Gloeothece verrucosa PCC 7822: one gene and its partner. The protein of the gene in region 2 interacts with the protein of the main gene of each other region in a pairwise test. Links are inferred from orthologs where the notes say so. Each region holds a gene or a part of one and is shown on either strand. Other genes may lie near its edges.

Region 1 (16,539 bases), 1.2 Mb from region 2 along the record:
CTCTTCAGCAAGCTGTAAGACCTTAACCAAAAGCAAAAAAATAGCCAGGGTTGGCACTACCAAATTTCGCAGGATACGGACAGGCGTGACGAGGGGTTTTTGTTGCCTTTCTAGCTGTACTACGAATTCATTAAGCAACAGCATTAGCATAGGAAACCCTAAAATTAATACCCATGTCCATACAAACCAATTTTGCTTGATGATAAAGTCGGTCATAGAAAATTAATTGACAGTTGGGAATAGGGAAATGAAAAAGGGGGTTTAATCAATTATGCCGACGCTTGCTCCGTTTAAAGAAGAGTTAACATTAATCGATGATTTAATTCCCCCTATTTTCATCGACCAAATTGGGATGACTCCGGCTTTAGGAATTTCTACTTCTCCAATCTGTTCAAATGGGTAAAGATCTTTTACACTCTCATAAACCTTGTGGGTCACTTGAATGACATTTTGCCGAGGTGAGGAATGAATCGCGTAGGCAATTCTCATGGTTTCTCCGGTTAAGGCGTAAATAAATCGAGTTTTTCCTACAATTCCCCCCACTACCGGACCGCAATGAATACCAATATCTAAACTCAATTTTGTTCCCTGTTGCTGATTAAAACGGGTGATTAATTTGAGTAAGTCTAAGGCAAAATCTACCGTCCTTTTAACATGATCGACGCGAGCAACTGACAACCCACAAACCGCCACGTATAAATTGCCGATGGTTCTCATTTTCTCAACGCCATAAGCTTCTGCCGCTTCATCAAAAGCACTGACAATTTCATTGAGTAACCTAATAGTTTGTTCAGGGGGCAATTCAGCAGATAGTTCATTAAAACCCTCTATTTCTGCATATAAAACAGTAACATTGGGAAAAGTATCGGCAATCGCTTGTTCTCCTTTTTTATAGCGTTTGGCGATCAGGTCTGGCAAAATATTGAGCAAGAGGTTTTCGTTTTCTTGCTTCATTTGCTGAATCAGTAGCTCTCTTTGATGTAAGTTCTCGCTCATATAATTAAAAGCTACTGCTAATTCGCCAAATTCATCTTTTGATTGAATGTTTAGCTTAACATCGGTTTCTCCTGATCCGATGCGACAAGCTCCTGCCCTAAGCTGCTTAATGGGACGCACAAACAGCCGCGCCAACCAGTTAGAAAGCGGCGTGAAAAAGACTACGAGAATAGCAGAAGTCACTAATAATTGACGGGTAAACTCATTAATGGGAGCAAAGGCTTCATCCGCACTCATTTGGGCAATTAATCCCCAGTTAAAATCTCCTACCTGAATGGGTTGATAGGCGGCTAGTACGGGAATGCCTCGGTAGTCTTGATAGATGGCTGTTCCTTTCTTACCGGTGATGGCCTGTTCTAAAGCGCTCGATTCTATCTTTTGAACTAAAATGGGTGTGTTTAAGCGGCGTATCCGTTCAATGGTGTTATTATCAAGACCGTTTTTTTCGAGAGCTTGGTAATATTGGTTGGGATTTTCGACAAACTGGCGGGGAAGGGAACGTAACAAGTTATCTGGACCGACTAAATAGGTTTCGCCGGTTTGGCCGAGTCCGGTTTGTTCCCACTGTCCAGATGAGGTCATAATTCCATTGATTTTCTCGATGGGGAGTTGAAACACCAAAGCACCGATAAATTCTGTCCCATCAAAAATTGTGGTGGCGATAAAAGCCGAGGGTTTATTATAGGAGGGACGGTAGGGTTCAAAGTCTTTGATGATGATTAAACTGTGGTCTCTCGATTTTTCAATCGATAAGATGGCTTTGGCTAGGTTGGTATTTTCGTAAGGACCTAACCCTATATTAGTTGCAAAGTCTACTTGTTTTTCTGCGGAGTAGACAATGTTGCCGCTATCAACGTCGATTAAATAAATATCGTTATATTTAAATCTTTTTTGTAAATTTCTAAATAAAGGGTGGTATTTTTGATGAACTTTACTATATTCGCTGCCATCTCCAGGATTTTCTAAATCATTTTGTCTCTGTTTAGAGCGATTTTTCGCTAGGTAGTGGTATTGGAGATATTGGGCGACACTCGTTTGAGGTAAGTAGGTTTCTGCAATGGGTGTTCCATCTACTACATTGTGCCCGAGTTCGGGAATAAAAACATTTTGGTAGTATTTCTCTAACTGTTGTTGCTGGTTGGGGTTTAAGGTTTGAGTTTCTAATTTTTGGTAGGCTGCCTTGAAGGTTTTCATTGCTTCAATGGCTGATGGGGATTCGCTGACGGTGAGAATCTGATTTTTGCTAAATTGAAAGTAGGATTCAATTTCTTTGGCTCTGACGCTTCGTAGGATAACGAGTTGGTTAAAGATGGTTTTGGTAAATGCCGTTTTGCCACTACTGTAATCCATGTAGCCTGTAATGAAAATTAAGGCGATGCTGATTAGCAGTAGCATGAGTAATAGTTTGGATTGAATACTCAGCTTGTTAAGAAATCGCATTTAAAGACTCAAGAGACAACTTGAGACTAAGTTTAATCGTATATTCTATATCATTAGAGGGATTTCTTGACTCGCTCTTAAGTGGTAGGTCTGGGGAAAACTATCCACTGCACTAGCGGCTAGGCTCTCAGGTCATGTCAAGTAGCTGTGGCAAAATTGCGCGATGTTCTAGATAGCCGGCAACCGAAAAACCCTAAAACAATTTTTAATTTAAAATTAAAAGGCTAAAATGCAACGAAATACACAATAAACTAAATATAAACTGATAACTTAATAACTGTTAAATGTTCAGTATTAACTATTTACAGCTATGCCTCCTTTAACTTGTTTTAATTATATCAACGGTCAATGGGTACCCGCGAAAGTGCGCGAAACTTCACAAAGCCGCAACCCTGCCAATTCTAGCGAGGTAGTAGCGACTTTCCCTTTATCCACTTCGGCCGATGTTAATGCCGCAGTAGAAGCCGCACGCAAAGCTTACTTGAGTTGGCGAAAAATCCCTGCACCCCAAAGAGCGGAATATCTTCAACGAGTCGCTCAAATTTTAACCAAGAGAAAAGAAGAACTCGCTACCGTGATGACTCGGGAAATGGGAAAAACCATCGCTGAAGCTCGGGGGGATGTTCAAGAGGGGATAGACTGCGCTTTTTACTATGCTGGGGAAGGAAGGCGTTTATTTGGACAAACCACTCCATCAGAACTCAGCAATAAGTTTGCTATGACGCTGCGGATGCCGGTGGGTGTCTGTGCTTTAATTACCCCTTGGAATTTTCCGGTGGCTATCCCCTGTTGGAAGTCTCTACCGGCCTTAGTCTGTGGCAATACTATTATTCTTAAACCGGCTAAAGATACCCCGGCTTGTGCCACCCTATTAGTCGAAGTTTTCCAGCAAGCCGGCTTTCCGCCAGGAGTCGTTAATTTAGTTCATGGCGTAGGGCCAGAAATCGGACAAGATTTAGTCGAACATCCAGGAATCGATTTAGTTTCTTTTACAGGTTCTTCTGTTATTGGTTCTCAAGTGGGGGAAATTTGCGGACGTATCCATAAGCGTGTCTGTTTGGAATTAGGGGGAAAAAATGCTCAAATTGTGATGGAAGATGCCGATTTAGAATTAGCTTTAGAAGGCGCATTATGGGGAGCTTTTGGCACTACAGGACAACGATGTACGGCCACTAGCCGCTTGATTTTACATCGGGATATCAAAAAGGAATTTACCGAAAAGTTACTCGAGAAAACGGCTCAACTCCGTTTAGGCCCAGGAATTGATCCAAAAACCGATGTCGGGCCTCTCATTAGTTCAACTCAACGGGAAAAGGTGAAAAAATATATTGATCTGGCTCGGGAAGAAGGCGCTAAAATTTTACTCGGCGGCGATATCCCTAAAGATTCTGCCTTAAAATCGGGGTTTTTCTTTGAACCGACAATTTTAGATCACGTCACGCCTCAAATGCGGGTGGCGCAAGAGGAAATTTTTGGGCCTGTGGTGGGCTTAATTGAGGTGAGTTCCTTTGAAGAAGCCATTTCAGTCCTCAATGATACTCCCTACGGCTTATCTTCTTCGATTTATACCCAAGATATTAACCGCGCTTTTCAAGCCATGCAAGACCTTGAAGCCGGTATTACATACATTAATGGCCCCACCATTGGTGCAGAAGTACATCTTGCTTTTGGTGGGGTTAAACAAAGTGGTAATGGACATAGAGAAGCCGGAACTACCGCGTTAGATGTTTTTTCTGAATGGAAAACAGTCTATGTCGATTTTTCAGGACGTTTACAACGAGCGCAAATTGATAATCGTTCTGTCACTGAAAATTAAATAACTGTTAACTTTTACTGAACAATGGTAGGGATGAACTGATTGGGGAATAAGCTTCCTTGTTGTCCTAAAAATCTTTCATTGACGATTTCTCGAAAAGCTTCCAAATTGGCTTCCCATTCATCAATGCCTTGATTTAATTTCTCTATACGCTCCCCTTCGGTGTTGCTGGTCAGATCATAGTTAAAGCTACCAGAAAATAATAAAGCTGGAAGAGATTGTTGATCGGGTAACTGTAACCTGGCTTCATTAATTGTCAAGTTAAATTGACATTTGTCTAACTGATAGAGTAAATTTAGTCCAGCTTGTACAGGTTCTTTACCAAATTCTTGCCAAGCGCCGGGAGCGAGTAAGGTTTCGGTAATAAATTTTCTGCCTGCATCCAGTGAACCCGAAAGCGGAACCACACTTTTTGGACTAATACTTAATCCCTGATATTCAGCAAGAGGAAGCTTTTCAACATATTTGTGAACCAGTTCTGGCAATTTTATCTCTGTTGATTGTTTGGTTCCGAGCATTTCTAAAAAAGTAATGGTTCGCGGTTGAGTAACGATGCTTACCCCATTTTGAAAGCTGACTTGAGCATAATTAGGATTTAACACCGGCTGTTTGTTTAATTCCCAATCACTAGGAATTATTCCACTAGCTTTTAGGAAATCTTCGCTCAACATTGTTGGGTTCAGTTTTTGGGCAGAAATAGAAATGGACAATTCCTGAATTTCTCGCAGTTGTAGGGAAGAGTTTGACTCAGAATTAGGACCTACTGTTACCATAATGATTTGTGATGAATGTTATCAGTACCTTTATTTCTAGTTTAGAAGCAATAGGTGTATTAATTGTGACAACTTTAAAAATCTTTTCTGTTTGCTTAAGCTTTAAATAAATTCTTCAATTTCGGATCAATTTGTTGATCTTGTTCACTCAGATATTAAAATTAGAGACGTTGCCGGCAACGTCCCTACAATGATGATTTCTGGTTATTTGTTACAAAGGGGATTTGAGCTTACGATGCCATCGAAGCAGTGGAACGTCTCCGCCGATAAGTTCTCCCAGAAGTTGTGGCTTCAGGTTGTTCAGCTTGTTCAGGTTGTTCAGCTTGTTCAGGTTGTTCAGCTTGTTGAGCTTGTTCAGGTTGCAAGGGCGACTCTGATGTATCTGCCCATTGCAGGACAAAAACTACTAAGGGTTGGCTTTTGAGTTCCCGTTTAATTAGTCGTTGTAAATAACTCTCTATTTCTTGTCTTAACCCAGTCCAGTTGGGTATGCCGCTTTGGGTTTTAAACTCTCCCCAACGTTCACTGAGAATTTGCTCAATAGAACGATTAATTAATTGGTGTAGTAAGGCACTATCGACAACGGTTACCACTCCCCTTAAATTTAGCTGAGGTTGAGTGACCAGTTTTCCTTGCTGGTTGACGGTAGCCGCTACAGTAACTACTCCGTCGTTGGCTAACTGTTGGCGTTCTTCCATCACCTGTTCATGAACGATGCCGGCTTGGTCTACCAGTTCCAGTCCTGCCGGAACTTGAGCGACAACTTGTATCCGTTCAGTGCTTAACTCAATCACATCGCCGTTTTTAATAATAACGGTGTTTTCTTTGGTAAATCCCATCTTTTGCGCGGTTTGAGCGTGTTGCACTAACATCCGATGTTCTCCGTGTACAGGCACAAAGAATTTCGGTTTGGTGAGAGCTAACATCATTTTTTGGTCTTCCTGACATCCATGACCGGAAACATGAATCCCTTTATCCCGTCCATAGATAACGTTTGCTCCTTGCATCATCAGTTTATCGATACAGTTAACGACGGCTATGGTATTGCCGGGTATCGGGTTAGCAGAGAAGATAATGGTATCTCCTGGACGAGTTTTCACCAGGGGATGTTCTCCGTTGGCAATGCGAGTCATAGCCGCTAAGGGTTCTCCTTGTGAGCCGGTGGTGAGAATGAGAACCCGCTCATCCGCTAATCCTTTGGTGGCTTTAATGGGAACAAATAGCTCATCAGGACATTTAATATAGCCTAAGTTACGACAATGAGCGATGACATTAAGCATGGACCTTCCGACTACCGCCACTTTTCGGTTGTGTTTTTGGGATAACTGTAGGGCGATATTGATACGGTGAACCGATGAAGCAAAGGTGGTGAGCATGATTCGCCCCTGGGCCTGAGCAAATATCCGGTCTAAATTAGGATAAACGCTGGCTTCTGAGGGAGTATGTCCGGGGACTTCTGAGTTGGTGGAGTCACTCAGTAAGCATAATACGCCTTTCTCCCCATATTCGGCTAATCGATGAAAGTCAAAATGTTGACCATCTATAGGGGTATGGTCAATTTTAAAGTCTCCTGTGTGTATGAGGATGCCGATAGGAGTGTGAATGGCCAGCGTAAAACTATCGGCCATTGAGTGGGTATTACGGATAAATTCTACTAAAAAGTGTTTTCCAACTCGCACTATTTCCCGAGAACGAACCGTTTTTAAGCTGGTGCGGCCTGTCACGGCGGCTTCTTCTAATTTATCCTCTATTAAGGCAATGGCGAGAGGCGGACCATAAATAACGGGAATTTCAAATTGTTTTAAATGGTAAGGTATTCCCCCAATATGATCTTCATGACCATGAGTAGCAATCATCCCTTTTATTTTCTGATGATTTTCTCGTAGATAGGTCATTTCGGGTAAGACGATATTAACCCCGTGCATATCATCGGTGGGAAAAGCGATTCCTGCATCCACCATTAATATTTCATCTTCATACTCATAGATACAAGTATTTTTTCCGATTTCATGAAGTCCGCCTAGGGGAATAATTTTTAATTTAGATTGGGTTTCGTTGTTACTCATTTGCCTCCTTTACAATTGGCTATTTTGGGTTTGAGTTTTTAGAGTTTTTCCTAAAAATTTAATAGTTATTTGGCTACGGGTTTTTTTCAACAATTTTTGTCTCTTAATCAGATTTTTTTATGCAGATAAAAATATATTTTTCCTGCTTTTCTAATGCCTAATTGCTCCACAGGAATTTTTTCTTAATAAATTGTTACTATTATTGTAACGTATTTAATCTATACGTTGTCAAATAGAGTTCATTAATCTTTTTTTGTCCACTTTTTAGATTAATGATAGGTCTCGTAACACAGTTTCTAAGCTTTTTTGTAACTCGGAAGACAATTCACAAAGTGGAGGGCGCACTCCTCCTACTTTCCAACCTTGCATTTTTAAGGCGGCTTTAACCGGGATGGGATTTGTCGTACAAAATAAAGCTTTAAATAGTGGAGAAAGTTTTAAATGAATTTCTGTAGCTAAGGAATTTTTGCCAACTTCAAACGCTTGAATCATTTCCTGCATCTGTTGACCCACTAAATGACTCGCTACGCTAACTACCCCGATGGCTCCCACTGTCATTAACGGTAGAGTAATAAAATCTTCTCCTGAATAAATTGCAAAAGATGAAGGCGTTAAACTGCGAATTCTACAGGCTTGTTCTATATTCCCACTGGCTTCTTTTATAGCAACAATATTCTCAATTTCTGCTAATTTGGCCACGGTTTCTGGGAGAAGATTTTGCCCTGTACGTCCTGGCACATTGTAAAGCATTATCGGTAGCTCTGGACAAGCTTCGGCGATTGAGCGAAAATGCTGATATAATCCCTCTTGAGGGGGTTTATTGTAATAGGGAACCACCTGCAATGAGCCATCTATTCCTATTTTAGCAGCTTCTTTAGTGGCCTGAATAGATTTTTCTGTGGAGTTGGTGCCGGTGCCAGCGATAATTTTGGCTTTATCCCCAACGGCTTTTTTCACGACTTGAAAGAGTTGGCATTTTTCTTCCAAGCTAAGGGTGGGCGATTCTCCTGTTGTTCCACACACCACTAACCCATCACTGCCTTGATTGACTAAATGGACAGCTAATTCGCCGGCCGCCTCATAATTGACTTGCCCTTGCTCATCCAAGGGGGTCACCATAGCAGTGATTACCCTTCCAAAATTCTGATCACTCATCTGTATTTTTTCTCTTGTTCTGACAGTTATTGTCCCACAGAAACGGCTACGGTTTTTGAGGGATGAAGTAGATTTTCTTGGAGCAATAATTCTGCAATCTGAATGGCATTAAGAGCGGCTCCTTTGCGAATTTGATCTCCACATAACCATAATTCTAGACCATTAGGATGAGAGAGATCTTGACGAATTCTTCCCACTAATACATCATCTTGGCCGCTTGCTTCTATGGGCATGGGGAAATAATTTTTCTGCCAATCTTCTACTACTTTTACGCCGGCTGCACTTGCTAAAATTTCTTGGGCTTTTTTGACCGGGAAAGGTTGCTCAAATTCTAGGTTAACGGCTTCTGAATGGGCCCGCAATACGGGAACTCGCACACAAGTGGCACTAATGCGGATCTCTGAATCCCCAAAAATTTTACGGGTTTCATTGATCATTTTCATTTCTTCCTCACAGTATCCCAGTTCATTGAGGGCTGAATTGTGAGGGAATAGATTAAAGGCCAGAGGATAGGGTAAAATTTCGGCAGTGGGAGTTTGCTGATTTAAAATCGCTTGGGCTTGGATTTTGACTTCTTCCATTGCTCTAGCACCGGCACCACTAGCTGATTGATAGGTCGCTACCACCATCCGTTTTACGGGTTGAACTTTGTGTAACGGATATACGGCTACCGCCATAATAATGGTAGTACAGTTGGGGTTAGCAATAATTCCCTGATGCTCGGCGGCGGCTTGGGGGTTGATTTCGGGCACAATGAGCGGCACTTTAGGGTCCATGCGAAAAGCGCTGGAGTTATCTACCATCACTGCACCCGAGGAGACGATGGTTTTGGCCCAAGCTTTGGAAATTGAGCCGCCTGCCGAGGCTAAAACGAGATCAATTCCTTTAAATGATCCTTCGTTGACTTCTTCGATGGTTAAGGCCTGGCCTTTAAATAAGAGGGTTTTACCAGCCGAACGACCCGAAGCAAGTAGTTTTAGATTAGCTACTGGGAAGTGGTGGCTTTCGAGTAATTCGATGAGTTCTGTGCCGACTGCTCCGCTTGCGCCGAGGATAGCAACATTAATTTCTTTTGTCAATTGAGTTTCCTCCTTAGATTGGTTAAACCTTGAACTGGGTTTTTGATGGGGTTTTGATATATGGTTTTATCTATTTAAACTTAAGTTACTATAACGGGCTAGTTTAGTTTAGAAAGACTTTACTGTTCAAGGTTTAAGATGGCTTTACTTTATCATAACCCGAACAGATAATAATATTTTCAGCTTGGTTATCATATCATAGAGCGAGCATTGTTGCTCTTGTTTGACCGACTTGAGCGGCTCAAGTTCCCCCGATAGGTTTTTGGCTAGTGAGTCATGAGGGCGGCTAATTCGCTGCTTGGGCGACAAATGAGATTTTCTGGGGCATCTGATCGCCATCCTATGCGGGTTGGTCTAATCCAAAGGGGGTTTTATGACCGGTGCCAGAGTAGGGGACTGACGACAGTTAAAAAATATTTCCCTAAACTTACTCATTTCTGGGCATAACGCGCTAGTTCATAAGCTGTTACGCCTCATTATTAAGTCGGTAAATCTGTCACAGTAGCACTAACTATTTCAATAATAACGACCTAAACCGAATTTTATTCCTGAATTTTCCTGAATTTTATTTATTGTTCAAGTCCTAAATTTAACTGAACTATTAATGGCAAAAGCCTGAGAGACTTAAAAAGTCTTCAATTTTAGGTAAAGTTAAGTCATGAACATTTTTAAATCCATCAAAAAAGCTGTCATTTTTGGGCTGTTATTTTTAGGGTTAACTTTCGCCGTTCAAAACCCCAGTTACGCGACAGAGCTTAAAGGAGATTGGACCCTTGTATCTATCGGTAATGAGCCGGTTTTAAACAGTGCTAAAATCACAGCAAGCTTTGATGATGAACCTGATAATGTAATTTACGGTAGTGCTGGTTGCAATCGCTACATTGCGTCTTTCTGTGCAACGGAAAATCGCATTTTAATTGGGCCTGTAGCTACTACCCAAATGTTATGTCATCCTCAAGCTATAATGAAGCAAGAAGGTGCATATATACAAGCATTAGAAGCCGCAAAATACTATGAAGTAAGTGAGCAACATTTAAAACTTAGTGACGGGAACAATCAAACTTTAGAATATGTTAAAGACCCCTAAAATTATCAGAGTTTATTAGCGAGAGTAATAGCATTTGGGTTGGATAACTCATGAGTTATTCAACCATTTTTTAGTCAGAATATTTGGAGTCAGAAAAAGGAAGACAAGGAGCTAGAAATATTCCTACTCAGATTCATTGTGGAAAACGACGATCACAGCACGGTTTGCTTCCTCCCCAGTCATAGCTCAACCTGACTGATATTTTTATGCCTTGATGGAAAAGGGGATTTTCATTCGCCCAGCTTGATCCACATTGGTAATTCGAGGGTAAAATATAAAGATCGGGATACCCTGCTTAAAACGGGAAAACCCATTTCTAAGCTTAAGTAAATCCAAAGCATACATTTATAGTCGTTTTGAGAAAGAGAAATCGATGAAAGTTACCCAGGAAAAGCTTCCTGACAGTCAAATCGGGTTAGAAATTGAAATTCCCCCAGAAACATCTAAACAAACCTACGAAACGGTGGTCAACAACCTTGCACGCACGACACAGATTCCTGGGTTTCGCAAGGGAAAAATCCCCCGTCAGGTCCTAGTTCAACGGTTAGGGTCCCTACGGATCAAGGCTACTGCCTTAGAAGAAATCATTCAATCGAGTTTGCAAGAAGCTATTAAACAAGAATCGATTGAAGTGATCGGGAATTATCAATTAGGCTCGAGTTTTGAAGAATTACTGCAAAAATTTAACCCCGGAGAAACCTTCACTTTCTCAGCCTCGGTGGATGTTCCCCCTACAGTGCAACTCGGAGATTATCAAAATCTTCAGATCAAAGCCGAAGAAAGCGTCTATGATCCTCAAAAAATAGATGAGTGGCTAGAACAGCAACGAGAAAAATTTGTCACCTTAGTTCCCATTGAAGATCGTCCCGCTCAAATTGGGGATGTGGCAATTATCGATTACTACGCACTAGCCAACGACGGACCTCAAGCCGGAGAAGCTATCCCCGGCGTACAGGGGACAGATTTTCGCGTAGAACTCGGTGAAGGACGCTTTATTAGTGGATTCGTCGAAGGCATTGTCGGCATGAAACCTGATGAAACCAAAGAAATTAATGCCACTTTCCCAGAGGATTATCCTCAAGAAGAATTAGCCGGCAAAGAAGCTATTTTTACGGTTACCCTCAAGGAACTTAAAACTAAAGAACTCCCCGAACTTGATGACGAGTTGGCTGAACAAATCAGTGAAAACAGCGAACAAAAATTTGAAACGCTGGCCGAGTGGCGTGAATACCTAGAAAAACAGTTCTCAGAACAAGCCCAAAATGAGACTAAAAATAGCATCCACTCTCGCATCATTGAAGAATTAGTGAACATTAGTACCGTAGATTTGCCCGAAACTTTAATTCAGGAAGAAATAACCGAATTACTGCGACAAACTGCTGTACAAATGCAACAAATGGGAGTAGATGTCAAAACCCTCTTTACTTCAGAAAATATTGGCCGTATGCGAGATAATGCTCGTCCTGAAGCGGTGGAGCGATTGAAACAAACTCTCGTGCTGACTGAGGTGGCTAAAGTCGAATCCATTGAAGTCGATAACCAAGCCATTGAGGAAAGATATAATAAGCTCAAACAGCAATTACAAGGGCAAGACATCGATCTAGACCGTTTACGAGAAGTTATCATCCAAGAATTACAGACTCAAAAAACTCTCGAATGGCTGCAAGAAAAAGCAACCGTTGAATTAGTGCCTAAATCAACACCTCAAGAAGAGGAAACAGAAATAGACCAAGGAGAAGATACTATCATTGAAACCTTCGCCGAGCCGATTGAGTCTTCTCGAGAAACTTCTGAGGAATCTTAGAAAATAATTAGCCAAAATTCTCGCAAAAGTTCCAAAGAACCGAAAATTTTGTGGTAGATTTGAGGTGGAGGAAGTAGCCTCAATCCAAATGCCATTAAGGCTATTCAAAAAAGCCTGAAGGCGGAGCTTTTGAAAAAACCCTAAACTAGAGCCAACGGGCCCTTTGTTAGTAAATAAGCTTAGGATTGACTAAAATTGTAATTTACCAAGCCTCCACCTGAAAAACCAACGATTAACACCATCTCTCAACTGGCTTACTCTAGCCGAAAACGCGGGAAAAACGCTAAGTTAGTAGTAACTGGCAAAATTTTTTTAAACAGCATCCAAATCCTATGGTTCAATCAAAATCGCCTGATCACCCCATCATTAGCTATTGCTCCCCCAAGATCTACTCCAGCACTCAGAATATCGTGCCGGTAGTTATAGAACAATCGGGGATGGGAGAAAGAGCATTTGATATTTACTCGCGCTTATTGCGGGAAAGAATCGTATTTTTAGGCACAGCAATTGATGATAATGTCGCTGACTCCATTGTGGCTCAACTGCTGTATCTCGATGCTGAAGATCCAGAAAAAGACATTCAACTCTATATCAATTCCCCAGGCGGCTCGGTGTACGCTGGACTAGCCATTTACGATACCATGCAACAAATTCGTCCTGATGTAGTCACCATCTGCTTTGGACTAGCAGCCAGCATGGGAGCCTTCTTGCTATCCGGTGGCACAAAAGGAAAACGCATGGCTTTACCCAGTGCTAGAATAATGATCCATCAACCCATCGGCGGAGCGCAAGGGCAAGCGGTGGAAATCGATATTCAAGCTAAAGAAATCCTCTATATCAAACAAAGATTAAATTCTCTATTAGCCGAACACACCGGTCAACCCTACGAAAGAATCGCAGAAGACACCGAGCGAGATTTTTATATGTCCGTTCATGATGCCAAAGACTACGGATTAATCGATCAGGTCATTTCTCGCTCAGAACTTCCTGATCCCACAATTCCAGTAACCTCACTGTAATAAGAAATAACTATGTCTAAATACGACTCCCACCTAAAGTGTTCGTTTTGTGGCAAATCCCAGGAACAGGTTCGTAAACTTATCGCTGGTCCGGGAGTCTACATTTGCGATGAGTGTGTAGAACTGTGTAACGAAATTTTGGATGAGGAACTGATGGAACCCCCAAGCCCGGTTTCCTCATCCGTTTCGCCAAGGGAAGAACGCCCGAAACGTCGCAATAGCCGAGAACGTCTCACTCTCGGCCAAATTCCCAAACCCAGAGAGATCAAAAAATATCTCGATGAATATGTGATTGGACAAAATGAGGCGAAAAAAGTCCTCTCGGTGGCAGTGTATAACCACTACAAACGTCTCTCAGATATCCAATCCAAACGCAGTGGAACAGGCTCAATTGATGATCCGATCGAATTACAAAAATCTAATATACTCCTGATGGGTCCCACTGGCTCAGGAAAAACCCTTTTAGCTCAAACCTTAGCCAAAATTCTCGACGTGCCTTTTGCGGTGGCTGATGCCACAACTCTCACCGAAGCCGGTTATGTGGGAGAAGATGTGGAAAATATTCTGCTACGACTGTTACAAGTGGCAGACCTTGATGTAGAAGAAGCTCAACGGGGAATTATCTATATTGATGAAATCGATAAAATAGCCCGTAAAAGCGAAAATCCCTCTATTACTCGTGATGTATCGGGAGAAGGCGTACAGCAGGCACTCCTGAAAATGTTAGAAGGAACCATCGCCAATGTTCCTCCCCAAGGAGGACGCAAGCACCCTTATCAAGATTGTATCCAAATCGATACCAGTAATATTCTCTTCATCTGTGGCGGCGCATTTGTCGGCTTGGATAAAATTGTTGAACAGCGACTCGGCAAAAAATCTATGGGATTTATACAGCCAGGAGACGGAAATGCAAAAGATAAACGTACAGCCGATTTGCTTAAAGTAATAGAACCTGACGACCTAGTAAAATTTGGCATGATTCCCGAATTTGTCGGGAGAATTCCGGTTATGGCCTCGTTAGACCCCCTCGATGAAGAAGCCCTCATCGCTATTCTCACTCAGCCGCGAAATGCTCTAGTTAAACAATATCAAAAACTCCTGAAGATGGATAATGTTCAATTAGAGTTTAAATCAGATGCCGTCAGAGCGATCGCTCAAGAAGCCTATCGGCGCAAAACCGGGGCCAGAGCATTACGGGGAATCGTGGAAGAATTAATGTTAGAAGTGATGTATGAGCTACCCTCCCGAAAAGATGTCAAGCGCTGTTTGATTACCCGGGAAATGGTAGAAAAACGCTCAACGGCTGATTTATTAGTTCATCCTTCCTCAATTGTTACACCCGAGTCAGCTTAAAAAATTCGCTCATTCAAAATTGAGATTTGATAGCGAAAGCTAAAAGCTAAATAAGATAGTACAATTAACAGTAAATTTATCTTTTTCAATTTTGAATTTAAAAAGCGCTCAATGACACAGGAGACAGAACAACGGATCACCGTTAGAGGTGTTGACCATTATTATGAGTGGATTAGTGAGGGCCTGTCCCCTGCACCGCATTCGGAGGCTTGTGCCGCTTCTCACTCAGAAAATTCTCTACCTAAACCCGTCATGGTGTTTATTCATGGTTGGGGAGGATCAGCCAGATATTGGCGTAAGACGGCTAAAGAATTGTCTCAAAATTTTGACTGCTTACTCTACGATTTACGTGGTTTTGGACGAAGTAAACTCCCTCAAACGCCTGTAGAAGTTACTTACGAATTAGAAGAATACGCGCTTGATTTAGCGGCTTTATTAGATGCTTTAAATATAAAACGAGTTTATCTCCACAGTCACTCTATGGGCGCATCGGTAGCCGCTTTTTTTATAGATTTATTTCCTGAACGAGTAGAAAAAGCCATCTTAGCTTGTAATGGGATTTTTGAATACGATGAAAAAGCGTTTTCAGCTTTTCATAAATTTGGAAAATATGTGGTTCAGTTTCGTTATCCTTGGTTTTTAAAAATTCCTTTAGCTGATCGCTTATTTATGGCGCGATTTCTTCATCGTCCCATTGAAAAAGATGCTCAGAGGGATTTTTTAGAGGATTTTATTTTAGCAGATTATGAAGCGGCTTTAGGGACAATTTATACCTCAGTTAGTCAGAAAGCAGTGGAAGTTATGCCGCAAAAGTTTGCACAGTTTAAAGTTCCCACCCTGCTAATTTCTGGCGAAAAAGATATTATTATTCCCGCAGCAATGGGTCGTCAAGCGGCGGCTTTGAATGAAAATATATCCTATGTTGAAATTCCTAAAACTGCTCATTTTCCCATGTTGGAAGATGCCCCAACTTATTTACAAGAAGTTCAAAAATTTTTGCAAGATAACTCGCTTTAATCTCATTTTTTAAAATGGCAAAATTGCAAACACTCTAGCTGGAAACCCTGAACCCCCCTTTGGTTTAGGAAAAGTAACCACCGCTAATGCGCCATTTTCTGGGACTTGATCTAAATTAGTTAACAACTCAATTTGGTAATGGTTCTGGGACAAGATGTAATTCTCCAAAGAATAATCATCTTTACTGGTAGCTACTCCGGGGTCAGTATCCGTTGGTTCATGTCCAGAAGCGGTAATCTTGCGGTCTTCATACAGATATTTTAAAACCGGTAAACTCCACCCAGGATAGTGAGCAACACCTTGAGCATCTTTATTTTGCATCGCCTCCCTACTCGGCCAACGTTTTGACCAATCTGTTCGCATCGCCACAAACGCGCCTTGAGGAATTTTCCCATGTTGCCGCTCCCAATCTTGAATATCTGCCATTGTTAAAGTATAGTCAGGGTTTTGGGCCACTTTTTGATGCACATCAATCACCACTAAAGGCAAAATCATCTCTTTAACTTCAATTTGATCTACCGTGCGTAAACCCTTGACAAAATGAGCCGGCGGATCAACATGAGTTCCCCATTGTCCCGCATGACAATAGAGTTGAGCAAAAAATCCCGAACCCAAAGCGCCCTCTAACGGTTCATACCAATAAAGCGTTTTACGGGTTTCATCGGGAAACCCTGGCCAGTGGGGAATACCAGGTTCAAAAGCATGAGTCAGGTCTACCGTTTGCTTATTTTTGAGAACTTGATAAACTTGAGTTAAGCTTGTATCTTTAGCTTTAACCAGAGAAGTTCCCCAAACCAGTAACAAGGTTACTAGCAGGCAAATCAGCAAGTTTTGGGTCAATTTTTTGGCTAACATCTATTTATCGCTCCTCACAAAACAAAAAATAATTGTTTTTCACAATATATTGTATTGTGGCCCAAGTCGGTAAGCATTG
Region 2 (16,329 bases):
ACCGGCAAAACAACCCTTTCCAGCTACAACAAGATTTAATTACTAAAATCACGGCTTTAAACCACCTCACCCCAGGAGAATCTGAGACTAAATTTCTGTATGAGCAAATTAAGCAGATTCTTCAGTGTGCAGACCTAACAGAAACCGAAATACAGATCAAACTAGAGGAACTGAGGAAAAAAGAGCGGATTGGCTCATGGGAATGGCGCAAAGAGTATTTAGAGCCAATCAAGAAAGAATTAGGAGATATAGAAGAAAAGGACAGCATTGAGGAAGAAACAGACAAAATCCTCTCAGCCCAAGAAATGAGCCTAGTTCTAAGACAAATTCTCCCAGAGTGTTTGGCTACCCCTGTTTTAAAACTAGCTGGCTGGCTTAATCTAAAGCCGGAATGCTACCTTACGGCTTTACTCTGTGGAGTCAGCGGCCTACATTTCCCCAAAACCAAGCTGATCATAAATGAAGCGCTCGATTTCAGCGTTACCCCTAATTTATACGGGGGAATCGTAGCCCCTAGCTCTCAGAAAAAAAGCCCTCTAATCAAGGCGATGATTGTTAAGCCTTTGCGGGAGCTTCAAAACCGAGCAAGAGAGGTTTATAACCGAGAATTAGAAGAATATCAGCAACTTATTAACAAATACGAGAGGATGAAGAAAAATGACAAGGAAAACCTCTTAGAAGAGTTCCCCGATGGGGAGCCAAAAAAACCCCACCCCAAAATCTATTATTTTACTAATGCGACCTCTGAGGCCATAATTAACCAATTTGATAAGCATCCTGAACAATCCCTGCTTTACCTTAAAGATGAATTGGCCGGGGTCTTCAGTGGTATGAACGCTTACAGAGGCGGCAAGGGGTCTGATGAACAGGATTTTCTAAGCCAATATGACGGCGCTGGTGAGGTTAGGCTGAGAAAATCATCAGAATCGGGAGTCGTTGACCTAGAATGTGTTCCCCTCTCCATTTTCGGAGGAATACAGCCAAAAGTTCTGCACAACCTTTTAGGAAACGGGGAAGACGACAACGGCAAATGGGCGCGGTTTATTTTTGTTCAGCAGCCGTTAACCGCGTCAGTTATGAGCGAGGATGGAGGAGCAATAGACCTAAACCCGCTATTAGTGGAATTATATGAACAAATTGCCGGTTTTCCTGTGATGACTTATCGGCTTTCTCGTGATGCTTTCCGCGCATACTGCAAAGCCTATAACGAATATGAACAGCGCAAAATCAGCATACACACTTCAACACCGATGCGACACGTTTGGGGCAAAGCAGAGGGGCTTGTAGGCAAACTAGCCTTAAATCTTCACTGCATTGAATACGCTATGAAGGGAGAAGTGCCGCCAGAATCGATAGGCGCTCATACGATTAACAGCGCGATCGCACTGGCTAATTTTTACGCCGCACAGATTGAGAGTATTTATGGCGGCTTGGGTGAGTCTCTCCCGAGTAACCTCGCTAAGGTAATTGAGCTTTGTAAGCGGAACAACTCAGAAGCGATTACAGCCCGTGACGTTTATCACAGCCTATCCACTTCAATCAAAAAAAGCGTGTCCTGTGAGGAGATTCGAGGCTGGTTTGCTCGGTTAGCCGAAATGGGTAAGGGAATCATCGAGGGTGTAGGGAAGGGTTTAAAATTTAAAATTCCTGCCCACAATGACCACAATAACCACAATGACCACAAACCTATTAATAGTTCACCTGAACCAAAAGAACCCCCTGAAAATCAAAATGTGGGCAATGTGGGCAATGTGGGCAATGTGGTCGAGTTAAAACCGGTTAAACAACCCAAATTCGAAATAGGAGACGAGGTTAGCTGGACAACCAAAAAAGGAGCGATGGAAAGGGGCATTATCAAAGGATTTTCCCAGGAAAAACCCTATATATAGCTCATATTAACGTCATCAGCGAAAACCCCCGTCTGTGCATGGTTAACACAAACAGCTTAACCTTAGCCCCAAAAAATAAATCCTGAAACGTAACGTTACATTTCAGGAAACAAAATAGATAGAATTGATGAGTCAATTTTAGATGAACCTGGCTTGAATTTTGGCTACTGCCTCACTAACAGAGATAGTCCCATCTCGGTTAATGTCTAGGCCCGAATTCTGTTGATAAGCTATTCCTGGTGTCGTGAAAAGCCCATAGTTTAAGCTTTTCCCTATGGCTTTGGGATACAGCACAGCCATATATAGATCGGCCAAAGATTTTTTTAATTTTGCTGGATCAATCATGTTGAAATACTCTTCAACATAATCAAGCTGATCTAAAGCCGTCATTTGAGCCAAGACTTGGGTTGTTGTACCCAATGCTAAGGCTGTATGCGGCATGAATTGAATTAATCCAGTAGCACCAGAGCCAGCATAGTTTTGTTTACTGGGGCTAAACGTCCCGTCGCTTTCCCAACTAATGACCGCCATCAGGTCTGACGGATCGCAGTTGATTTTTTTAGCAACAAGCCGAACCTTATTCTTAAACTGCTGTGAGCAATTTTCGTCACCGATGACTCGCTTTAGCGGCTGGTGAGGCTGGCATAAATGCGCCCAAGTAGTAGCAGAGCCGCCGGCAGATTGAGCGAAAATTAATTCACGGGAATAATGAACAAACTTACCGGCTTCTGGCTTGTTAAGGTATTTGGTTCCGTCAAACTTCCCATAAGGGTCATGACAACTGAAATTGTCATCTTCGACCCCTAAAAGGACAATGACGTGGCCTCTAGAGGTAAACGAAACCGGTCCGCTAAATATTGCCGGATAACCCGCCTTTAGATGAGAAATAACCCTACTCCACTGGTGATTTGTACTCCAATTATCATCAATTTCATACTCATTGAGTAAGTATTGAATATCAGAGTGTAAAAATCTGTCTAAGTTTCTCTTTTGGAATTCTAAATAAAGAGAATCCGGAGAAACTGTTTTCCCTAAACAGCCTAAAACCATTGCTGTCGATGTTAACAAGCAAGACCCATAGGGGTCGTATTTGTTATTTAGCTGATAGAAGTAAGGAAAATTTTGGGAAGTAGGAGGAGAATTAGGAACCGATTTTTTTAAAGGTAGGGGACATTCTTGATGACGAGAAACCTGAGAAAACCGGATGGTTCCCTCAATACTCGCAACCATTAAAAGTGCAAGCATATTCCTTCTGTTAAAAAGCATTCCTCGATTTTGATTGTTGGGTTTAATCGACTTCCACGTAGTATTTGCCTCGGTGCTGAATTAAGGTTATTTTCCCTAGGTCAGCCAACGCTTTTACTTTTCTGACGCAAATATTGTTACGTCTCGCGAATTCTTCTATGGGAATTTTCATGGTTTTTAGCTAGGTTAAAAACCTAGCTTTTCTAATTAATTAGCCCTGTACAACGGTTACAGAGTTAATATTTTTACCGTTGTACTTTTTACCGTTTAGGCTTCCTTTAACGGTCAGAGGTTCTATTTTTTGAGGGTCTGCGAAACGAATAATGGGTCTAGCTCCTGCGAGGTTAATTCGGACTCTTACGGGCTTCGGACGATCCACACCAAAGACTAGATTGTCTTCTGTGTCTTTGGCTAGGGTCACTCCCAATTCCTTGTCAATTCCTTTATAATCATCTTTTTTGGCTCGCCAACTATATTTAGTCCCAGCAAGATTAATATAGAATATTGCTGTTTTTGAATCTGTTGCCATGTTATTTTCCTAGTTCTGATTTTTTAATTAAAAGTAGCGGTGATTTTAAGCACTCACATTTAAGTGCTCAAATAATCAGAAGCAACATAAGAAACTCCATTTATTCCGATACTAGGAACCATAGGAAGAGTAGCGGTGACTGTCATCGTTTGGTTTTCGGTATCGTGGGTAATAACGATGTTATTAGGCCGGGTAATTGAAGGCAAGGCTAATTCCGCTAAAGCTAAAGCTTGAGATACTTCTACTAATTGGCCGGGTAAATGCGTGGCAGAGGTTTGGATTGGAGCAGACATAAATTTTTCCTCGATTTGTTAACTGTCTTAAATCTAGTCTGTGACTGGGTTTTATGTCTATATGATCAAGACATTATGTCTGCTTAGGGGTTAAGGGCAAAGCGTGAATGAGAGTCTAATGAGAGTCCAGTGAATGATCAATATGAGACGATGATCAGCCATTGCCCTTTTAGTTTTTTAGCTTTAATTTCTCCGAGTTTACACTTACGAGTAACGTTACGAGGACACATAAAATTTTGTTTCGCGTATTCTTGAACTGATTGATATTTAATAATCATTTTATTTACCTTTTTTTCTCCATTGAATTTCCCACTCAGGGATTGTGTTTTCTTGACCTTGTTTAAAATATCTAGCGAGGGCAGCTTCTACTTGATAATCTTTTAAGTCAACTCCTTTACGAGGGCCGATTTTGATGTTAACAGGCTTTTTCATAAATTCTGGATTAATGTATTTTTTCCAGAATTCCCATAACCTCATCGCTTCTTGCTGACTGTAACAATTGGCAATAAATTTACTATTATCGTCAAGAGTGCAGATAATCTCTTGTTGCCCTTTTCTATAAGTTATCGGTTTGTTTTTTTCTAAATGAAGTCTTTTTTGTTCCATAAAATGAGGGATTGTTAGAGCATAGTAGCTCCTATCTTTTCGATACCCTACTACTAACTGTGGAATATCACCGCCTCTCCTCACTTGCCACCATTCAGGCACTAGAGCATAGGCAGTAGTTTCAATCTTACAAATGTCACTTCGAAGCATATTAATTAATTCTGCTAAGGCGCTCATTTGAGAAGATAATCCTTCTAATCCTTTGCCTTGGTAAGAAATTTTTTTGGTTAAAAGTTCGTTGATTTCTTCTTGGGATGCTCCTTCTGGAATATCAGCGAATTTTTCGCAGTCTGTCGTTTCAATCGTGCCCTTAATAGACACCTCTAAACTTTGGCATGGGTCGCAATCCATATCTTCTATACAAGTGCATGGTTTAGGGTTGGGTTTAGGTTTAGGAGATGGGCTTGGGTCAGGGGTTGGATATGGCCCTGGGTTTGGAGTCGGATTTGGTGTTGGGTCTGGAATAGGATTAGGAACCGGCCCAGGTTTAGGATTAGGGCTTGGGTTCGGTCCAGGAACCGGATTAGGATTAGGGTTTGGATTAGGATTAGGGTTGGGGTTTGGATTAGGGTTAGGATTTGGGACGGGGTAGGGGGTAGGAACGGGGTAGGGGGTAGGAACAGGGTAAGGACTAGGAACGGGGTAGGGGGTAGGAACAGGGTAAGGGGTAGGAACGGGGTAGGGGGTAGGAACAGGGTAGGGGGTAGGAACGGGAACATATATAGGAGGGCTAGGAACGGGATAAGGAATGTATACAGGAGGACTAGGCACAGGAACGGGAACCGGCACAGGAACTGGTACAGGAACGGGAACCGGCACAGGAACTGGTACAGGAACGGGAACCGGCACAGGAACTGGTACAGGAACGGGAACCGGTACAGGCACAGGAACCGGTACAGGCACAGGAACGGGAACCGGTACAGGAACGGGAACCGGTACAGGCACAGGAACCGGTACAGGCACAGGAACGGGAACCGGTACAGGCACAGGAACCGGTACAGGCACAGGAACGGGAACCGGTACAGGAACCGGTTCAGGAGGGGGAATCGGTTGTTGTGGTAAGGGACAAAAATCTGGATCTTCCGGTTTTTTTTCCTTTGGCTTAGGTTGTCCGGGTGGTTTGGGTTCTGGCTGTTTCTCTGGTTTAGGTGGGTCTTCTGGTTCTGGTGGCTTAGGTTCTTCGGGTTCGGGTTCAGGCGGCGGCGGCGGCTCCTCCGGTTCGGGTTCAGGCGGCGGCGGTTCCTCCGGTTCGGGTTCTACCGGTTTAGGAGGTCGTCTAAAGGGGACAATATCATTCTCTCCGTCTTCATCTGGTAATTTCTCAGGAAGAGGGGGAGGCGCATCAGGTATAGTTTCTGGAGGCGGTGCGATCGTTGGGGTCGCATAGCTGGGGCTAATGGGGCGAGGTTTAGCGTCTGCTAACGGCGGTGGATTCCCGTCAATGTCAGGTTTTCCGTCTTCTCTAGTTATTTTAGTAATTTTTAAACTTATTTGTCGGTTATTCCAAGGAACTAAATTATAAGTTTGCAGAGAATTCCAATAAGCTGGAATCGATGTTTTTTCTTGGCTTCCGGTTGCATTTTGGCGAATTATATTTAATGGCGGGCCATAAAAATAATTTCCCCCCGTAAAATTCAACTCGCCGGTACCTACTATTTTTCCTCTAAGAACTCCCCGATAATAGGCTGTATAAGGGGTTGGCTTACCAGAGGGAGGTTCAAACAGACACTCTGCCTCTCCCTCAACTACATAATTAACAAAACCTTGACCGCCTTTGAAAGGCGAATCGGCTGGCATTTCAGGAGAATGAGAACAAGGCCCTAATCCCAAATCACAAGCCATGCCCGGGTCTAAAAATTGAGCCGTACTCATGGGAATCCCCGGCACCATTCCTTCTGCTGCGATTCCTTGCTTTGCATTGTTAAAGTCTCTAAACAATGCTCTGGAAAGCCCTCTTGGTAATCGAAAGGGGTTTTTTGGAGGAGTTGTCGGGGGTTTTCCTTCTGGGGGGAACTGGTAAGGGCGACTGTAGGGGACAATATTATTAGCCGCTCCCCCAGGATTGCCGGTTGGAGGGAGCGTAGGGGTAGCGGTTCCCCCTGGGGTCCCAACCGGAGGGGAAGCAGTAGCAGTAGTCATTTATTTAATTAAAATTCATATCTTAAATTCAGCAGGGATGGAAGCGGAGCCGATATCATTAGCGTGTTCCCAGCGCTTTCCCTGTCTTTGCCAATTTTTATTCAATTTGATGTTAGTGCGGCTGATATTCTGCCATTCCGGGGGGCTTACTGCGGTAATTTCAAACGGTGCGGAGGTAGCTACTCGCGCAGCGTTCCCCGTAGATTCGATAACCGTTGTTTCTGGGTAAAGGTAATTTAAAATCATCCCAGACCAGACGTGCAATTTCTCTAATGTGTTGATTGTCGCTGGTATATCTGAAGAGGTAAAAGCTGTCATAGTCAATCCTATCTATTATTTAAGAACCTACTACTAAGCTACCCTCTACAACTGAGTAAAGGAATCGGAAAAAAACCTTAATTTAAGGTAAAGAAATTATAAAGGACAATTGTAGCCTCGTATCTGTACCTAAAAAAGGGGCTGATTTTTATGTCAGTTTTTATGTCAGTTTATGTCAGTTGAGGATTAAGAGAAGTGGGTGACCAGGGACTCGAACCCTGAACCAGCGGATTAAGAGTCCGATGCTCTACCATTGAGCTAGTCACCCCTATTTTTAAGTATACATTAAAATCACCGAGAATTTTACTCAGATTAGCTGTAGTGGGTTACAGTTGCTTAACATCCCCTAGGGTTTTTGGCTGGGCATTGTCCACCCCATAATTAAGCTAAGATCAAAAAAGCTACCATAAACCGATATTGACCTTAGATAAGTCCATGACATCCCTTGTTACTGTCGATAAGCAAAAATTAGAAAATCCTCCCCTAGAAATACATTATCTCGGTGATCGCGTGTTGCGTCAGCCGGCTAAACGCATTGCTAAAGTTGACGACGCAGTGCGGCAATTAGCCAAAGAAATGCTTCAAACCATGTATAGTGCTAATGGGATCGGTTTAGCCGCGCCTCAAGTAGCGGTTAATAAACAACTTCTCGTGGTGGACTGTGAACCGGATAATGCCACCAATCAGCCCATAATCTTAATTAATCCTCAAATCACGCACTTTAGCCGCGACTTATGTCAATTTGAAGAGGGATGTCTCAGCATTCCGGGAGTTTATTTAGATGTAGTGCGTCCTAAAGCCATCGAAGTCAGCTTTAAAGATGAAAGCGGACGGCCCAAAAAACTGAAAGCCACCGGACTCTTAGCCCGGGTGATTCAACATGAAATGGATCATCTTAATGGCGTTATGTTTGTCGATCGGGTAGGGAATAATTTAGCATTAACTGAAGAATTAAAAAAGCATGGGTTCAGTCTGCAAGCTGTTAAACCCATTGCTTAATTTTTTACATCTAATTAGAGGAGCTTAAGAAGAGTGACGCCAAAAAGTGGGGTGTTGTTATTGGGATCTTGTATTGCTGCGATTGCTGCTGTCGGCAGTATTTTTGAACTATCTTCGGGAACCCCTGATCTAGGAAACACGATCACCGGGCTAATTTTAGCAGCGAGTATCCCCCTAACTGGATTATTCTTCTGGGCGGCGGTTCAAGATACCAGAGCCAATCAAAAATAATCCAGATAGCTGAAAAAAAAGTCGGTTAGGAAAAGCGGCAAAAATTCCTAACCTTCTGATTCTGACAATGTAGATGAGTTTTGTTTTTGAAATTGGACAATCGCTTCTTGAGCAATTTTCATAGTTAGACGGACTTGATCAATTTCCGACAGTTCATCCCAAGGTGCTTGGCGTAATTCTGTGGTGCCTCGCATCGCATAAACCAAAGGACGAGCAAAAATTTGTAAATCGTCTTCTGACCAATGGGAGAGTAAAGGCTTAACACATTGGATTAATTGCTCTAAGGGTGACAAATTTAAAGAAGCAATATTTTGAGCATAATCCATAATTTTATCTAATTGATGGGAAGGGACAACTTGACCAAAGCGTTCCCAGAGAGTGAGTTTGACCACAGAGTGATCCGCTTGGCTCCAGCATTGATGGAGATTAGAAAATAACTGATCAGCGCCGCTAGTTAGCTCTTCATCATCTAAACAGTCACAAAGAGCAAAATCATCTTCTAATTCAGTCACATACAGGTCAGCCGAGAGAGCATCCTGATTCCAAGAGTAGGCAAATTCTTCTTCTAAGATGGAACTTAGCAATTCGCTTCTAACAGTGACGAGAGCATCTTCAGACTTAGAATAAGTAGGTTGTTTGTTCATAAAAAAGCTCCTAGATGTATCTATTTAACAGCTTGCCAAGATTAGCTACACTGTCATCCTATCAAGTTCCGCAGAAAAATTATGTTTTTTTTGTATCACTATAGACCAAATAGAGAGACAATGGGGAAAGCATAAAAACCAACACTAGCACCGATGTTACTGTTACTGTTTTATTTGGGCGATCAGCTATACGCCATAGACAGTTTAAGGGTTGTTGAAGTGATCCCTAGGGTGAATGTTAGAAAACTGTACCAGGCACCGGACTACGTAGCCGGTTTATTTAATTACCGAGGCAGAGTGATCCCTGTTATTGATTTATCTCTATTAATTCAAGGAAAACCCTGTAGTCTTTGCTTGAGTACAAGAATTATCATAGTCCAGTATCCAGGTAAACCCGAACAGAGGGATTATTTAGGACTGATGGCCGAACAAGTTACTGATACATTAAATAAATCATCTGTTGAGGAACCAGAAAGTGTTCGGGGAAATATTATTATGGATGGTCATCGGATCATTGAACTGTTGTGTGTGGAGTCTCTATTTCCTGAGATAGAACAACTGCGAGTTTTATACAGTTATTAGTCCATAGCCCTTAGTCTATAGTCCTTAGTGCGGAACTCGTTCGGTCCCCCAGTCCATAATCCATCATTTCTCCCCATACACACTCACATAAAGAGGAGTGTCCATTTGTTGAATAGTTCAACTGAGCCTAATTTGGGTACAGACTTTTAAGAGCTTCTCTAGCTTTCCACTCCACATTTAAAGACGACCTATGAGTAGGGAGTAGGATATAAAGAGTAGGGGAAAGACTAACGACTCATGACTAATCGCTAATGACTCCAGAAGAAAAACAAATAGAAGCTTTATTACAACAAAAAATCGGTTTAAAAAAAGATAGCATTAATGCTAGACAAATCACCAACGCTTTAGAAAACCGCCGGTTAGCCTGTGATTTGCCAGATTTAAAAAGTTATGTGCAATTTCTAGAAACCTCTTCTCAAGAATGGTGGGAACTGATTGACCAAATTGTTGTCCCGGAAACTTGGTTTTTTCGCCATCGGGAAGCTTTTAAATTTTTGCACAAATATGTCAAAACTGAGTGGTTAAAGCCAAAGTGCAGAACTCGTTCGGCCCCCCAGCCTGTCTCAATTTTAAGAGTCTTGAGTCTGCCTTGTTCTACAGGAGAAGAACCCTACTCTATCGCCATCACCTTGTTAGAAGCAGGATTAACCTCTAACCAGTTTCAAATTGATGCGCTTGATATCAGTCATAGAGCCTTAGAAAAAGCTAAAAAAGCGGTTTATGGAGAAAACTCTTTTCGAGAAGACCTCACTCTCCCCAAAAATCATTATTTTCATCAAATTCAAGAAAGCTATCAATTGTCTGAGCTAGTTCGAGAAACGGTTCAATTTAAAGAAGGCAACCTTTTAGGTCCTCACTTACCGGTTCACAAGCCTTATCAGATCATTTTTTGTCGTCATTTATTGATTTATTTAGATGTTTCGGCTCGTTCTCGTGCTATAGATAGGTTAGACCAGTTATTAGTTCCTCGCGGTTTTCTCTTTGTCGGATCTCCGGAAATTGCTTTGCTGCCTTCTCCCCGATTTCAAGTTATTGATTATCCTTATGCTTTTGTCTATCAAAAAAATGAAAAAAGAGCCAAACACAAAAACCCAAAACCGGAAAAATCTATTATTCAGAAAAAAATTCGCCCTAGCAACCCAACTGAGCTTACTTCTCTAGCTCAAGCACAAACACATCTTAAAAAAGGGCAAACAATTTCTCCTTTATCTCTTGCTAACCATCCACAATCCCCCCCTAAAAATCCACTCGCTCAAGCCAGAGATTTAGCTGATTCAGGAGCCTTAGAACAAGCGGCATCGTTATGTCGAGCCTATCTGAATCAAACCCCTAGTGACCCTCAAGCCTATCTATTACTAGGTCAAATTTATCAAGCATTAGGCTCAGAAATTGAAGCTGAACAATATTTTCAGAAAGTGGTTTATCTAGACCCCAATTGCGAGGAAGCTTTAATACACCTTGCCCTTCTTAAAGAATCTCGAGGCGACTTGAGTGGCGCAACTTTAATCAGACAACGTATTCAACGACTGTTTAAATTAAGAGACAACCCATTATGAAAAGCCAACTTTGGAAATCTATAGAATCAAAATTAATCAGCATCCTTCTCTTGTCTGCTGTGATTATGGTTATCGGTGCTGGCATTACCGTGCAAGGGATGTCTAAAGTGGTTAATCTATCGCAAAAATCCGCCGAACAGGCTCAAGAACAAAAAGATAGAACCGTTAATCAGGTTGTTCTTCTGTTTATCGTCGGAATTATGGTTGATCTCGCTTTGGGAGTTTGGATTACTCGTAAGATCGCCAAATCTTTAATTAAGGCTGTCAAAATCGCTGAAGAAGTTTCTGCCGGTAATTTAACCACTCAAGTAGAAGTCACTTCTAATGATGAAATTGGGCAATTATTAATTTCCCTGAAAACCATGACCGAAAATCTTAATTCTCTCATTTCTAAAGTTCAGCATTCCGGGATTCAAATCACCAGTTCAACGACAGAAATGGCGGCCTCGAGAAGACAATTAGAAGCCACTTTAACTGAACAAATTGCCTCCACCAATGAAGTGACCGCAACGGCTCAAGATATTTCTAATACTTCTGAAGAATTAGTCCACACTATGGAACAAGTGGCCGACTTAGCTCAAAGTACAGCCCAAGCGGCTTCTCAAAGTCAAAATGATTTAGTGCAAATGGAAAAAAGTATGCGTCAGTTGTTGGATGCCACCACTTCTATCTCTTCAAAATTAGGAAATATGAGTGAGAAAGCTCATAATATTAATAGTGTGGTATTAACCATTACTAAGGTAGCCGATCAAACCAATTTACTTTCTTTAAATGCCGCCATAGAAGCTGAAAAAGCCGGAGAATATGGAGCCGGATTTGCGGTGGTTGCTCGAGAAATTCGACGACTCGCCGATCAAACTGCTGTGGCCACTTTAGAGATAGAACAAATGGTTAAAGAAATGCAAACAGCCGTTTCTAATGGAGTAATGGAGATGGATAAATTTAATAAAGAAGTGAGAAATAGTGTAGAAGATGTCGGAAATATTAGCCGCCAAATCGCTCAAGTGATTGAACAAGTTCAGCGTATTACCCCTCAGTTTGAATTAGTCAGTAAAAGTATGGAAGAACAATCTCTTCAAGCTCGTCATATTCGCGAATCAATGGAACAATTAAGTGAAGGATCAGAACAAACTGGTTATTCTCTCCATGAGACAAATATTGTTTTAGAAAGATTAAATGAAGCTGCCCAAATTTTACAAGCCGAAATCTCTGTGTTTAAAGTTAAAAATTAAACCCCTTTACAAATTGCACCTTTTATACTAAGCTACCGTCAAGCTTAAAGTACACCCTGTGAAAACACAGTTTTTCGATGATTTAATTTAACCTCCATGCACATAATTGACTATTTGATTGTTGCTTTATATTTAATTTTTGTTATTGTCTTAGGCATTATTTTTGAACGCAAAGCGGCTAAAGGATTAGATGCTTATTTTTTAGGAGATCGCAGTATTCCTTGGTGGGCCTTGGGAGCATCAGGAATGGCTGGCAATGTGGATATGGCCGGTACGATGGTTATTTCTGCCCTCATTTATGCCCTAGGAACGAAAGGATTTTTTATCGAAATTCGAGGGGGAATTGTTTTAATTATGGCCTTTTTGATGACCTTTACGGGTAAGTGGAATCGAAGGGCTATTGTAATGACTGAGGCGGAATGGATGAAGTTTCGTTTTGGCCAAGGAACTCAGGGAAAAGTTGCTAGACTTCTCAGTGCTATCGCTAATTTACTGTTTTCTGTTGGGGCAATGAGTTACTTTTCTGTCGCGGGAGGAAAGTTTCTCGGACAATTTTTAGGCATGGATGATAGACTCGCTTCTATTCTTTTAATTTTACTGGCTTTATCTTATACCGTTGTTAGTGGATTTTATGGGGTAGTTTGGACAGATGTTTTTCAAGGTTTTTTGATATTAGTGGCTGTTATCTATGTTTCTATTGTGGCTTTACAAACTGTAAATTTACCGGAAAGTTTTTCAGTATCAATTGCGGGAACTCAAACTTTAAAAACTTGGAATTTACAAGAGTGGAGTAGTATTGTTCCCTCTTGGAAAGTAGATTTACCGGGAGATTATTCTATTTTTAATCTTTTCGGTGGAGTGGTATTTTTCTATATGGTAAAAACCATTATCGAAGGATGTAGCGGCAGTGGAGGATATATCGTACAACGGTTTTTAGCGGCTAAAACTGATCGAGATGCCGGATTACTATCTTTATTTTGGATTCTTTTATTAGCTTTTCGTTGGCCGTTAGTCACTGCTTTTGCTGTTTTGGGGATTCATTATGGAGTCACCCAAAAAATGATTACCGATCCAGAACTCATTTTACCAGTTGTTATTGAACATTATGTACCGGTTGGATTTAAAGGTCTTTTAATTGCCGCTTTTCTCGCCGCCGCTATGTCCACCTTTTCCTCAATTATTAATGCAAGTGCGGCTTACTGGACTAATGATATTTATCAAGCTTATTTGCGGCCTCAAGCCAGAGAAAGAGAACTGGTTTTTCAAAGTCGTTTATCATCAGCCCTAATTGTTATTATCGGTTTATTATTAAGCTTTAATGCTACCAATATTAACCAGATTTGGGGTTGGCTAACTACAGGTTTAGGAGTCGGATTAGCTGTTCCTTTATTGTTGAGGTGGTATTGGTGGCGGTTTAATGGTTATGGGTTTGCCATTGGTACAGCCGCAGGAATGATTGCCGCTATCCTCACTCAATTGGTTATTCTTCCGATTTACAATTATCCTCAATATCAAGAATATCTGCTTTTTTTAGTTCCTAGTATTTGCTCATTAGCGGGGTGTATCATGGGAACCTTATTGACTTCTCCCACTGAACCGGATGTCCTTCAGAATTTTTATAATATTACTCGTCCCTTTGGCATTTGGGGGGAGTTTAGCAAAACCCTAAAACCGAATACTCAAGCCAAAATTAAAGCCGAAAATTTACGAGATATTTGGGGAACTTGTTTAGCCGTTCCTTGGCAGTTGACTTTATTTTTAATGGGAATTATGCTCATCATGAAACAGTGGGATAATTTAAAAGTTTTATCTCTCACTTTTCTGTTATTGTCTATTGGTTTATATTTCACTTGGTTTAGATATCTTTCTAAGGAAGTTAAAGTGGAATCTCTCCAAACAGTTAATAGTGATGAGTTATAGTTTTTAAGAAATGGCAACAGGTAAGGGTTTAAGTTTTATTTAAATGCGTTGCTCCTTCCTGTGCCCACCAGACTAACAGAGGTTATGGCAACCCTAATTGAGCATTAACTGCCAAAACAGCCCCAAAAATCCCAACATTAAAACCAGGTGAGGAATATTTTTTGACCAAGGGCGCTGAGTAATTTTCAATAACGGAAAAACGCTAAAAGGAACAAAAGTCAGTAAAACAATTCCCACTAAAAAATTAGAAACATCTGTACTAAAAACTAAACTCGGTAAACCCACTCCACTAAAACCAAAACTTCTAGCCATGACTGGCAAAAACTGTCCTGACTCTTGAATTATTGTCGGGATATAATAAACCAAATTAGCCACCAAAGTCAGAGGCAAATAAGCATAAACCACCGTTAAAAAATCGGGCATTTCTGGATCAATCCAAACGCTGAGACGATGGGTTAAATAAATGGCGATAGCCGGCAAACTCAATAAACCTAAAACGCTCGGCAAAGCTAACAACAAATGCTCAGAATCTAACGGCAAATCTCCCCAACCGAACCAACCGAGAAAAACTCGAGAGTGGTGCATCAAAACACCCCCTAAAAGCAATAATAACAAAGCCGCTTCTGCCCAAAATCCCTGATTATTTTCCCATAAATCCACAGCCGGAAAACGTAAATTAAGCTGAACAGAACGATTAGGACAGGTTTTTAAACAACTCATACATAACACACAATCTCGATTATCTTGTAATTGCGCTGGAATAGAATATACAGGACAACCCTGACTCGCTTGTCCTTCATTAGCAAAAGCTTCAGGAAAAGAGGCCGGCACAGCACCATTAGCCTTTTGACAGCTTTTTGCACTGCATAAATTCCCACAAATATGTTCTATTGAACGCAATTCCAGCACAGAGAGTTTAGCAAACATTCCATTCATGCCGCCAATGGGACAAAGATAACGACACCAAAGACGACGCTCATAAATCAGGCTAAATCCCACCGCACCGGCTGTAATAATCAACAGTAACCAAGCAGAAAGATAGGCCCTATGGGGCAAATTCCAAAGCTTTTCCCATAAATAAATCAATACAAATCCCGCCCAAAGTAGCCAAGCACCCCAACGATTGAGCCATTTTTTCGGCCAGGGTTTGAGACGATAATGAAATAGCCGCCAAGAAATTTTTCTGAGCCATTCCCCTGTAATCATAAAAGGGCAAACACTACACCAAAGACGACCAACCAGGGGAAACAGTAATAGATAAAACGGCCACCACCAAGCCCAAAATAAATTTAAAGTCAAGCTATTTTCTCGCTCTTGTGGCCCAACTAACCCCAAAATAACCACAGGAATAAAAACCGCCATCATCAACAGCCAGAAAGGTTGCACCCACCATTGACTGAGGAAAAAACGACGTAAAATAGGTATTTGATTGAGTAAATCGATTCTGAAAGTATTTTTCGGGGACTGTACTGACCATAAAACTTGTTCAGGAATGACAGTTTGCTCTTTTTGAGTCATAATGACAGCCCGCTTGAGAATGATTTCTAATTCCCCTAAATTCTCTGAATAGTTATAACTCATTAAACGCCGCAGGCCTGCTTGACTAAGGCTTAACAGGGAACGCCCCCTTTCTTGACAATATTTTTTGAGAAAATAGTCGGCAAATTCTACCAAGTCTTTTTTCCGTTGTGCTAAACAAAAAAGCTTGATTTGGTGTATATTGAACTTTCCCGCAGAGAGGGGTTTAGCACTAGCAAGAACAAAGCGGATAGAAGGAGAAACTTGTTCACTGGTAATCGCTTCTAATAGCCGCACTTGGTCAGCTTCCGGTAACAGATGTACGTTATCAAATAAAACTGTACCTCGGCCTAAATGCTGGTTGAGATGTTCAATAATCCATAAAATATCAAGCTTTAGTGATTCGGCTCGATTTTGTAATAAGTTGCTGAGGTTAAATTCAATAAATAATCCTTTTTGTATGGCCGAATGAGCATGAATAAATCCAGCTATAAAAGTTTTGCCGCTCCCGGGGGGGCCTTGTAAAAGAATTGGCTTTAAATCTGTCAAGGCTTCTTGCACTTGAGCCGCTAATTTTTGACTGATTTTACTATTGCCTAAAAGAGTTTCGTGAACCGGGATCGGTTTT

Evidence for each region.
Region 1: the proteins of def (region 2) and CYAN7822_RS08640 interact in binary tests that used the Escherichia coli proteins (3 or more experiments, as listed by UniProt). The link is inferred for Gloeothece verrucosa PCC 7822 from one-to-one orthologs.

Annotation. Positions count from the first base shown.
Region 1 is NC_014501.1:1,934,117-1,950,655, reverse strand. Bases 7,300-10,273 are described here. They hold CYAN7822_RS08640 (aspartate-semialdehyde dehydrogenase), read right to left. Parts: upstream 9,326-10,273; coding sequence 8,273-9,325; downstream 7,300-8,272. Other genes in these bases: CYAN7822_RS08635 (META domain-containing protein), read left to right, coding at 9,984-10,273; dapA (4-hydroxy-tetrahydrodipicolinate synthase), read right to left, coding at 7,356-8,246. Outside these bases: CYAN7822_RS08670 (mechanosensitive ion channel family protein), read right to left, coding at 1-216; CYAN7822_RS08665 (adenylate/guanylate cyclase domain-containing protein), read right to left, coding at 262-2,391; CYAN7822_RS08660 (aldehyde dehydrogenase family protein), read left to right, coding at 2,747-4,252; CYAN7822_RS08655 (hypothetical protein), read right to left, coding at 4,267-5,025; CYAN7822_RS08650 (ribonuclease J), read right to left, coding at 5,256-7,091; more of CYAN7822_RS08635, read left to right, coding at 10,274-10,412; tig (trigger factor), read left to right, coding at 10,786-12,216; ATP-dependent Clp endopeptidase proteolytic subunit ClpP, read left to right, coding at 12,549-13,235; ATP-dependent protease ATP-binding subunit ClpX, read left to right, coding at 13,248-14,588; CYAN7822_RS08615 (alpha/beta fold hydrolase), read left to right, coding at 14,700-15,605; CYAN7822_RS08610 (cyclase family protein), read right to left, coding at 15,615-16,460; CYAN7822_RS40165 (hypothetical protein), read right to left, coding at 16,465-16,539.
Region 2 is NC_014501.1:721,537-737,865, reverse strand. What follows is about bases 6,473-9,236. They hold def (peptide deformylase), read left to right. Parts: upstream 6,473-7,454; coding sequence 7,455-8,018; downstream 8,019-9,236. Other genes in these bases: CYAN7822_RS03170 (chemotaxis protein CheW), read left to right, coding at 9,047-9,236; CYAN7822_RS03175 (hypothetical protein), read right to left, coding at 8,297-8,893; CYAN7822_RS03180 (hypothetical protein), read left to right, coding at 8,052-8,249; CYAN7822_RS03195 (hypothetical protein), read right to left, coding at 6,717-7,019; CYAN7822_RS40105 (hypothetical protein), read right to left, coding at 6,473-6,701. Outside these bases: CYAN7822_RS03225 (DUF3987 domain-containing protein), read left to right, coding at 1-1,889; CYAN7822_RS34365 (C39 family peptidase), read right to left, coding at 2,028-3,134; CYAN7822_RS40110 (hypothetical protein), read right to left, coding at 3,178-3,306; CYAN7822_RS03215 (hypothetical protein), read right to left, coding at 3,346-3,663; CYAN7822_RS03210 (hypothetical protein), read right to left, coding at 3,723-3,956; CYAN7822_RS37435 (hypothetical protein), read right to left, coding at 4,094-4,234; more of CYAN7822_RS40105, read right to left, coding at 4,236-6,472; more of CYAN7822_RS03170, read left to right, coding at 9,237-9,475; CYAN7822_RS03165 (CheR family methyltransferase), read left to right, coding at 9,727-11,031; CYAN7822_RS03160 (methyl-accepting chemotaxis protein), read left to right, coding at 11,028-12,263; CYAN7822_RS03155 (sodium:solute symporter family transporter), read left to right, coding at 12,360-14,183; CYAN7822_RS03150 (AAA-type ATPase lid domain-containing protein), read right to left, coding at 14,277-16,329. UniProt on the Escherichia coli protein: Removes the formyl group from the N-terminal Met of newly synthesized proteins. Requires at least a dipeptide for an efficient rate of reaction. N-terminal L-methionine is a prerequisite for activity but the enzyme has broad specificity at other positions.